2 regions of the Pseudomonas sp. MM211 genome follow, and region 1 is predicted to be linked to the other one. Evidence: riboswitches for the same ligand, from Rfam matches in the RefSeq annotation. Region 1 holds a riboswitch; the other holds the start of a gene.

Region 1 (4,483 bases):
GATCACCAACCTGAATGAGCATCACCATGCCCATCGCCAGGTGCGGAATGCACTGGATGCCATAGAGCCCTGCTTCACTGAAGGTCACCTCGACCTCTTCGTTGATCTTGCCCTTGAACGACTCGGCCCCCTCCGGCAGGAAGCCGGGGATGCTGGCAGCGTTGTGGGTCGGGTGCGTGGCGATGAACTTCACGCTGTCACCTGGGGCGATGGCCAGGAAATCCGGTTCATAGACCATCGAACCGGACTCCCCACGGTTGAGCATTTTCACTTCGTGGGTTTCGGCCAATGCCGGAGCTGCGAATACAAGCGTAGCGAGCAAAGCGAAGAACGGCGAAAAACGCATAAAAAGACTCGTTTCAGATAGGTTGAAAGCGCAGCACCCGGGCACCGTCTTCGGGGTCGAGCAGGTAGCGGGCGCGTACGCCGAAGGTGTCGCGCAAACGGTCGGTGGTCAGCACCTCGGCCGGTACGCCGAGCGCCACCAGTCGACCGCGCTCCATTACGCCGAGGCGGTCGCATTCCAGTGCCTGATTAAGGTCGTGCAAGGCGATCAGCGTGGTCACCGGCAGCGTGCGCACCAGATTGAGGATCGACAGCTGGTGCTGGATATCCAGATGGTTGGTGGGCTCGTCGAGCAGCAGGATCTGCGGTTTCTGCGCCAGCGCCCGGGCGATGTGCACGCGCTGCCGTTCACCACCCGACAGGGTGCTCCAGGCTCGCTCCGGCATTTCCGCCATGTCCACATCGGCCAGTGCCTGAGCGACGATCTTCTCGTCCTCCGCCGACCAGGGCTGCAGCGCCGACAGCCAGGGCGTACGGCCCAGCTCGACGGCATCGCGCACCGTCACCGCATCACCGGTGTCGGCCTGCTGCTCGACGAACGCCAGCTGGCGGGCGACATCGCGGCGACTCAGGCTACCCAGCAGCTTGCCTTGCAGGTGCACCTTGCCACTGCCTGGCGTACGGATGCCGGACAGCAGCTTGAGCAAGGTCGACTTGCCCGAACCATTGGGGCCGATCAGGCCGAGCGTCTCGCCCTGGCGCAATTGCAGGTCGACGCCGGCGACGATCGCCCTTCCCTTCACCGACCAGCCCAGGTCGCTGCACTGCAGCACCGTACTCACCGCACCCGCCTCCCACGTACCAGAATCACCGCGAAGGCCGGCGCGCCGATCAACGCGGTGACCACGCCAATCGGCAGTACCTGCCCCTTGATCACCGTACGCGACAGCACGTCGGCGGCGATCAGGAACACCGCGCCGGTCAGGGCTGCGACCGGCACCAGCCGGCCATGCCGCACGCCGACCAGCAGCCGTGCCGCGTGAGGAATCACCAGGCCGACGAAACCGATGGAGCCGACGATCGACACCATCACCGCCGTGACCAGCGCCGCGCAGGCGATCAGCGTGGCCTGCACCCGGCGCACCGGCACGCCCAGTGACGCCGCCGATTCGGCACCGAAGGTGAAGGCATCCAGCGCGCGGGTGTGCCAGGCCACCAGCAGCACCCCGGCCAGCGCCACGGGCACGGCCAGGGCGACATCGTGCCAGTTGACGCCGCTGAGGTTGCCGAGCAGCCAAAACATAATGCCTCGGGCCTGCTCGGCGCTGGCCGATTTGGTGATCAGGAACGAGGTGAGCGCGTTGAACAACTGGGAGCCGGCGATGCCAGCGAGAATGATCTGCCCGGTGCCATTCAGCGCGCCGCCGCCCGCTGCCCGCGCCAGCAATGCGACCAGGCTGAAGGCGGCGATGGCGCCAATGAAGGCGCCCATCGAAAGCGACAGCATGCCCGCGCCGAGCCCCAGCAGCGCCACCGAAACCGCACCGGTGGAGGCACCGGCGGAAATCCCCAGCAAATAAGGATCGGCCAGTGGATTGCGCAGCAGCGCCTGCAGCACCACCCCACACACCGACAGCCCGGCGCCGCAACAGGCGGCGACCAGGGCGCGGGTCAGGCGGTAGTTCCAGACGATTCCCTCGTCGATCGGGTCGAGCACGAAGCCCGCCCCGAACAGCTTGTTGGCCAGCACCTGAAAGACCACCGACAGCGGGATGCGGGTTTCACCCAGCGCCACACCTACGACTACCGCCACGGCCAGCAACAGCAGGCAGACGATGGTCAGCAGGAACAACCGGGAGCCGCGAGTAATCATTTCTGCAGATCGAACCCGTCAACGGCCTTGGCCAGGGTTTCGATGCCGGTGACCATGCGCAGCGAAGCCTGCATGCCATCAGCATCGAGAATCACGATGCGACCGTTCTTCACCGCATCCATGTGTTTGGCGACTGGATCATTACGCAGGAATTCGAGCTTCTTCTCCACATCGTCAGCCGGGAAGCGGCGGCGATCCATGCGCGCGAGCACCAGCACGGTCGGGTTGGCCTTGGCCAGGGTTTCCCAGCCGACCGTCGGCCACTCTTCGCTGGACTCGACCACGTTGCGCAGGCCCAGCGACTTCATCATGGTGTCGGCGACGCCTTTCTGGCCGGCCATGTAGGGATCGAGATCCAGATCGGCGCTGGAGAACCAGAACGCAGCGGAGATTTGCTTGGCCTGACGCTGCTCGGCGTTGGCGACCGCTTTGCCGAGCCTGTCCTGCAGACTGGCGACCAGCTTGTCGCCCTCAGCCTGCACATCGAAGATTTGCGCCAGTTGCTGCACGCTCTTGTACAGGCTGTCGATCTGGAAAGGCTGCAGGCGGGTACCGTCTGCACCGACCAGATTGTCCTTGCCCTCGCAGTCGGACGGCATGATGTAGGTGGGAATCTTCAGCTCGTGAAACTGCTCACGGGTGCCGACCACGCCCTGCTCGCCAACCATCCATTCGAACTGCACGGCCACCAGACCGGGGCGCTTGTTGATTACCGATTCGAAGCTCGGATCGTTATCGGCCAGCCGTTCGACCTTGGCGTTCTGTGCCTCGAACTCGGGCAGCACGTTGCTGAACCACAGCGAGGTGCCCACCAGGCGGTCGCCAAGCCCGAGGGAATAGAGAATTTCGGTACCGGCCTGGCCAATGGTTACGGCGCTCTTCGGCGCAGCGGCGAAGCTCAGCTCATGGCCGCAGTTCTCAAGGGTCAGGGGGTATTGAGTTGGGCTGGCGGCCAGCGCCATCGAAGACAGGCCAAGGGTGGCGGCCAGAACGGCAAAACGAGACACGGTCATGCGGGTGATCTCCCAATCAACAGATACGCATAAATGGCAGTGCGCAGGCTGGAGAACACATCACGCCAAGCGGCCATGGCCGCACCTGTCCCTGAGGAAGGTGATTACGGATGCCCCTCCCGGACACCCCGCCGGCTGGTTCGATTGCAGCGCCCGAGCAGGGCTGCACTGCAGCTGCTCAGACCTATGCCGGCAGGTCTCCTGACTGGTACGTCGTGGCAACGCTGCGGCCTTCCCGGATTCGAACCCAGTGACACGAATGCAACGATGCTCAGTACCTACAGTTGCGGGGGCAGTTCCGTTTGGCCAATAGAGGTGGCGACGGATTCCCTATTAATTCCTCGCGGAAACCGGCGGGCGGCATCTTAAACGATTAGGTCGCTCCCCTGCAGCGCTTCGCTGCAGTTTCTGCGCATTCATCCCAACAAGCCGGAAGCCAGTGCAGCACTTATACGGCTAATTTCGGCGACCATTATTGTTACAACATAACAATTTAGCAAGCCCAGCTCAGCACTCGTTTCAGCTTCTGATCTGGAAGATCCGAGGGCCGATCAAGGCCTGCGGGAAAAATCCAGATTCGGGCTTGAAATGAGAACCAAAATCAATAAGACTGGATATTGTTACCTTATAACGTATTTATTGGAACACTTATGAAACCTGGTATCCACCCTGAATATCGCCCCGTTCTATTCCACGACGTCTCGGCTGACGCCTACTGGCTGATCGGCTCCACGGTCAGCACCGACAAAACCCGCGAGCACAGCGACGGCAACACCTACCCCTACGTCACGCTCGATATCTCCAGCGCTTCGCACCCGATCTACACCGGCCAGCAGCGCCAGACTGCAAGCGAAGGCCGCGTGGCCGGCTTCAACAAGCGCTTCGCCGGTTTTGCAGGAGCCCGCTCATGAAAGTGCTCGCGTCGCTACGCACCGCCAAATTGCGCCACCGCGATTGTCAGATCGTCAAACGTCGTGGCCGCATCTACGTGATCTGCAAGACCGAGCCACGCTTCAAGTGCGTGCAAGGCCGGCCCAAACCGCAGCGCAAGAACAAGGGCTAAGTGCCTGTACCACCCTCTCGGCGCGGCGCAATGGCAGCCGTCTCTCCAGGCCCGCGGCGCGACAACCATTCGCCGCGGGGTAGCGGCTTGTATGTTCCAAGTTCCTACAAAAGCATGAAGATTCCGGCCTGTAGGAGCCCGCTTGCGGGCCATACGATGGTGGCCTTGCTGCTGAATCTGCGTTGGCCCGGTGATTCGCCCGCAAGCGGGCTCCTACAGTATTGGTGGTGTTTGCAAAATGGATGCTCG
Region 2 (4,483 bases), 560 kb from region 1:
CGATCTCCACGAACAGCATGGCGATTTCGGTCATCGGCTTCTGCCGTCCGGTGAGCACCTTGGCATCGCTGATCGGGTTGGCCAGGGGCAGGAACACCGAGGCGATACGAATCCAGGCGATCTGATCCTGGTCTGCACAGCCTTGGGAAAGGGGTTGTTCGCTCACGTTGATTACCTCGCTTGACGTTTTTGTTGGTGCCGCCAGGTGGTTCAAATCACTGACGTGAATCCGGACGTTAAGCTGATTAGGTAATCATTCAAGGGAATGGGCAGAGCTTCAGGGCTGCTTCGAGGCGGAAGCGGCCGGTCGCGTAACTTGTAGGAGGGGCCGGGCGGCGATCCGCTTTAGCCGCGAGCTTTTTATCAAGGCAAACAAAGAGCTCGCGGCTAAAGCCTCTCCCACAAAAGCAGCAGCGCTCTATGTCCGCTTCCGCCCCTAAACAGCCAAAGCCGAATGAAGTAGGTGCTGGATATGTGAGTCGACTCTCACGCACTTTGCCGTTCAACAATGCTAAAGCCGGTATCGATGCGTACTTTCACCGGCTCTTCATGGGGGTGATCGAGGCGTTGCACCAGCGCACGGGCGGCCTGCACGCCGATGTCCGCGCCGTTGATGCGCACGGTGGAGAGGGCGGGGTGCAGGTGAGCGGCGCTGCTCAGATCACCAAAGCCCATCACGGCCAGATCCTGCGGCACGCGAATGCCCAGCTCGGTGGCTTCCTCGAGAATGCCGTGGGCCAGGGTGTCGGAACTGCATACCACCACATCGGGGCGTTCGCCGCCTGCCAGCAGGCGCTGCAGGCCCTCGCGGCCAAGGTTTACCGTCGCCGGCGGCGGCAGTACCACGCGAGGCACCTGGGCAATCCCCTGGCTTGCCAGTTCGCGGATCAGACTCTCGCAGCGGCGGTGGCCGCGCGGGTCATCCAGCGTCACCACGGCGAAACGGCGGTAGCCCTTGCCCATCAGGTAGAGCGCGGTGGCCACCCCGACCGCCTCGTGGGAAAACCCCACCAGCATGTCCAGCGGCCGCGGCGCGAGATCCCAGGACTCGACGATCGGAATGCCCGAGCGCGACAGGCGCGTGCGGCTGGCCTTGGTGTGCAGGGTGCCGGTCAGCACGATGCCATCGGGGCGCCGCCGCAGGATGGCGTCGAGCAGCTGTTCTTCGCGCTCGGCGCTGTAATTGGTCAGGCCGATCAGCGTCTCGTGGCCGGCTTCGGTGAGGGTGTCGATCAGCGCCTGCACCGTGTCCGAGAAGATCGAATTGGCAACCGTCGGCACCAGCAGGGAAATCAGCCGGCTGCGCTGCTCGGCCACGCCGGTGAGCATGGCTGGCACGTAGCCGGTCTTGTGCACGGCACGAAAGACCTTTTCGCGTAGTTCCGGGCGGACGATCTCCGGCTGGTTGAGGGTGCGCGACACGGTGATCGGCGAAACTCCGGCGACCTTGGCCACGTCCGCCAGCGTCGGCGGCTTGCCTGGGGCGGTAGAGGAGCGCCTGGCGGGCGCTCGATCATCGTCTCGCTGCATCCTGTGTTTCCTGGCCAATCCGGGGTCGGGCGATGTTATCCCAGCAGGCGATGCCATGCTGTATGGATCGAGGCAGCTGCATGGCGATGATTGACGGCTCGACGCTTCGATGGTCAGATGCGCGCCAGTTTCAGGTGTCCCATGCCGCCGTGCATGGGGTGAAACGGGAAGCCGGTTCGTCATTGAGAGGTCACCTCCAAAATGATCAGTCCGGCGCTGCCCCCGCAACGGTATGCGAGCGAAGCATTCGATTAACCACTGTGCCACGGCATGGGAAGGTGAATGCTTCATGACCCTCGTGAGCCCGGAGACCGGCCCGAAACTTCTGTTTGGCAAACCCGCGGTGGGCGGGCGCAGGCCGGTTTCCGTGGGCTTCGTGCGCCTGCGATTCCCTATGCGTTGTTCCCTCCGGGATTCATTCATTCCTGTTTCGAGTGGAACGACATGTCCCGATATTCCCTGTTCGATGCCCTGTCGGGCAAATCCCTGCGCGTTGGGCTGTTGCCCTGTGCGCTTCTCGCCTTGCCGGCTCAGGCTGCAGAACCAGACGAGCCGATGGCCTTGCCCTCGACGGCGATCACCGGCACTGCCGATGAATCGTCGCCGCCTGATCTGCATACGCCTACCACTTCCGGTTCGCGCCTGGGGCTCACCCCGCTGAAAACGCCAGCGAGCACCAGCAGCCTCAGCGGTGCGCAAGTGCGCGGCCGCAATAACCTCACCGTGCAGGATGCCGTGACCCGCACACCGGGTATCACCACCATTGGTACCCCAGGCAATGGTGGCACCGCGCTGTCGGCGCGCGGCTTTTCCGGGCATGCCTCGACCATGCAGCTGTATGACGGTACCCGCCAGTACATCGGCGCCGGCACCGTGACCTTCCCGGTGGATACCTGGTCGGTAGAGCGTCTCGACGTGCTGCGTGGCCCGGCTTCGGTGCTCTATGGCGAGGGCGCGACCGGTGCGGTGATCAACGTCATCCCGAAGAAGCCCTTTGCTGGTGAGGTCCGCAATCAACTGCGCTTGGGGTATGGCAGCGATGATCGTCGCCAGGCTGCGCTGGACAGCGGTGGCTCGCTGAACGACGCCTTGAGTTACCGTTTCACCCTCAACCAGCAGGCCAGCAACGGCTGGGTCGACCGTGGCGATTCCGAGAGCCTGGCGCTCAGCGCGGCGTTGCGCTGGGATGCCAGTGACGACCTGAGCTTCACCCTGTCCCACGATCATGCCGATCAGCAGCCGATGCGCTACCTGGGCACGCCGCTGGTCGATGGCCGTTTTCGCGAGAGCCTGCGTGAGCGCAACTACAACGTCGCTGACGCCGATATTCAGTACCACGACCAGATCACCCGTCTGGTCACCGACTGGCAGATCAGCGACACCCTCAGTGCCAGCAACCAGCTCTACTACATCAAGACCCAGCGCTACTGGCGCAACGCCGAGGCCTATCGCTGGCAGCCGGGGGATCTGGTCGAGCGTGGTGACTTTTGGCGCATCAAGCACACTCAGGAACAGGTGGGTGATCGTCAGAGCTTCACCCTCGACCATCCACTGTTCGGGCTCGACAGCCGCACCGTCGTCGGTGTCGATTACAACCGCATCCGCTTCGCCCGCCACCACGATTTCGACAACAGCCTTGGTGATGTCGTGCCGCTGGCACAGTCCTACGGCGGCTCGTATCTGAGTGATGATCGCTACCGCCCGCGCGAGCTCAACCAGGCCAGGCAGTTCTCGCTGTTCGCCGAGAACCGTACCCAGCTCACCGAGCGCCTTTCTCTGGTCACCGGTGTGCGCCGTGATCAGGTGCATATCGATCGCACCGCGTTGGACGATGGTGCGCGTGTCGATCGCAGCTTGAGCGGTGATAACTGGCGCGCCGGGCTGGTCTTCGAGCTGACCCCGGAACTGTCGCTCTACGGGCAGTACGCCACCAGCACCGAGGGTGTGAGCAATCTGCTCACGCTGAGCCCGACCCAGCAGCAGTTCGACCTGAGCGAAGCGCGCCAGACCGAGTTCGGCCTCAAGCACGCATTCTGGGAGGGGCGTGGCGAGTGGACGCTGGCGGCCTATCACATCGTCAAGGAGAAACTGCTCAGCCGTGCCACGCCAGCGGCACCTACCGAGCAGATCGGCCAGCAATCTTCCGATGGGCTGGAAGCCACGCTGGAGCTGGCACTGGGTCACGGGTGGCAGGTCTCTGCCAACGCCGCACTGGTGCGTGCCGAGTACGACGACTTCATCGAAGCCGGTGGTGATCGCAGTGGCAATCGCCCGACCGATGTGCCACGCCGTACCGCCAACCTCTGGTTGAGCAAGGCGTTGAACGAGCAGGTGGAGGCCGGTATCGGTGCCCGCTATGTCGACACGCGCTACGCCAATACGGCCAATACCGTAGAGGTTCCTGCTTATACCGTGGTAGACGCCAACGTCGCCTGGCAGGTGTTGCCGGAGGTGCGTCTGGGGTTGGAGTTGAACAACCTGTTCGACCGCCAGTACGCCACCACCAGTAGCAGTGACGGCGAACAATGGTACCTGGGCGAGCCGCGCTCGTTCTTTGTCACGGCTGACTACAGCTTCTAAACACCGGCGCACCGGGTAGCTTGCCGGTGCGCCACAAGCAGGAGTCGGGCATGTCGAGGCTAAGCATCGAAAAGCTGTCATGGGCCGTCGAGAGTCGGCGCAGTGCGCCACGCTGGCTGTTGCAGGATATCGATCTGCATATTGGCGAGGGCGAGTTCGTCGGCCTCATCGGCCCCAACGGCAGTGGCAAGACCAGCCTGTTGCGCTGCGCCTACCGCTCCAGCGAGCCGGCGAGCGGCAGCCTGCATCTCGACGGCGAGAACCTCTGGCGGCAGACCCCGCGCTGGAGTGCGCAACGCATCGCCGTGGTGCTGCAGGAGTTTCCCCAGGAGTTCGGCCTCAGCGTCGCCGATGTGGTCGCCATGGGACGCAC

The links. Region 1 has a riboswitch for cobalamin ahead of K5Q02_RS15800 (ABC transporter substrate-binding protein). Riboswitches for the same ligand answer to the same signal wherever they lie in the genome.
Region 2: linked by a shared signal. The riboswitch ahead of K5Q02_RS13155 (TonB-dependent receptor) and the one ahead of K5Q02_RS15800 (ABC transporter substrate-binding protein) in region 1 are both predicted to bind cobalamin.

Annotation. Positions count from the first base shown of each region.
Region 1 covers NZ_CP081942.1:3,440,155-3,444,637, reverse strand. The annotation lists gene K5Q02_RS15815 (pseudoazurin) at 1-346, opposite strand, end outside; gene K5Q02_RS15810 (ABC transporter ATP-binding protein) at 360-1,127, opposite strand; gene K5Q02_RS15805 (FecCD family ABC transporter permease) at 1,124-2,158, opposite strand; gene K5Q02_RS15800 (ABC transporter substrate-binding protein) at 2,155-3,171, opposite strand; cobalamin riboswitch at 3,346-3,541, opposite strand; gene K5Q02_RS15795 (type B 50S ribosomal protein L31) at 3,822-4,082, shown strand; gene ykgO (type B 50S ribosomal protein L36) at 4,079-4,234, shown strand.
Region 2 covers NZ_CP081942.1:2,878,108-2,882,590, forward strand. The annotation lists gene K5Q02_RS13145 (L-talarate/galactarate dehydratase) at 1-166, opposite strand, end outside; gene K5Q02_RS13150 (LacI family DNA-binding transcriptional regulator) at 487-1,530, opposite strand; cobalamin riboswitch at 1,646-1,864, shown strand; gene K5Q02_RS13155 (TonB-dependent receptor) at 1,975-4,110, shown strand; gene K5Q02_RS13160 (ABC transporter ATP-binding protein) at 4,161-4,483, shown strand, end outside.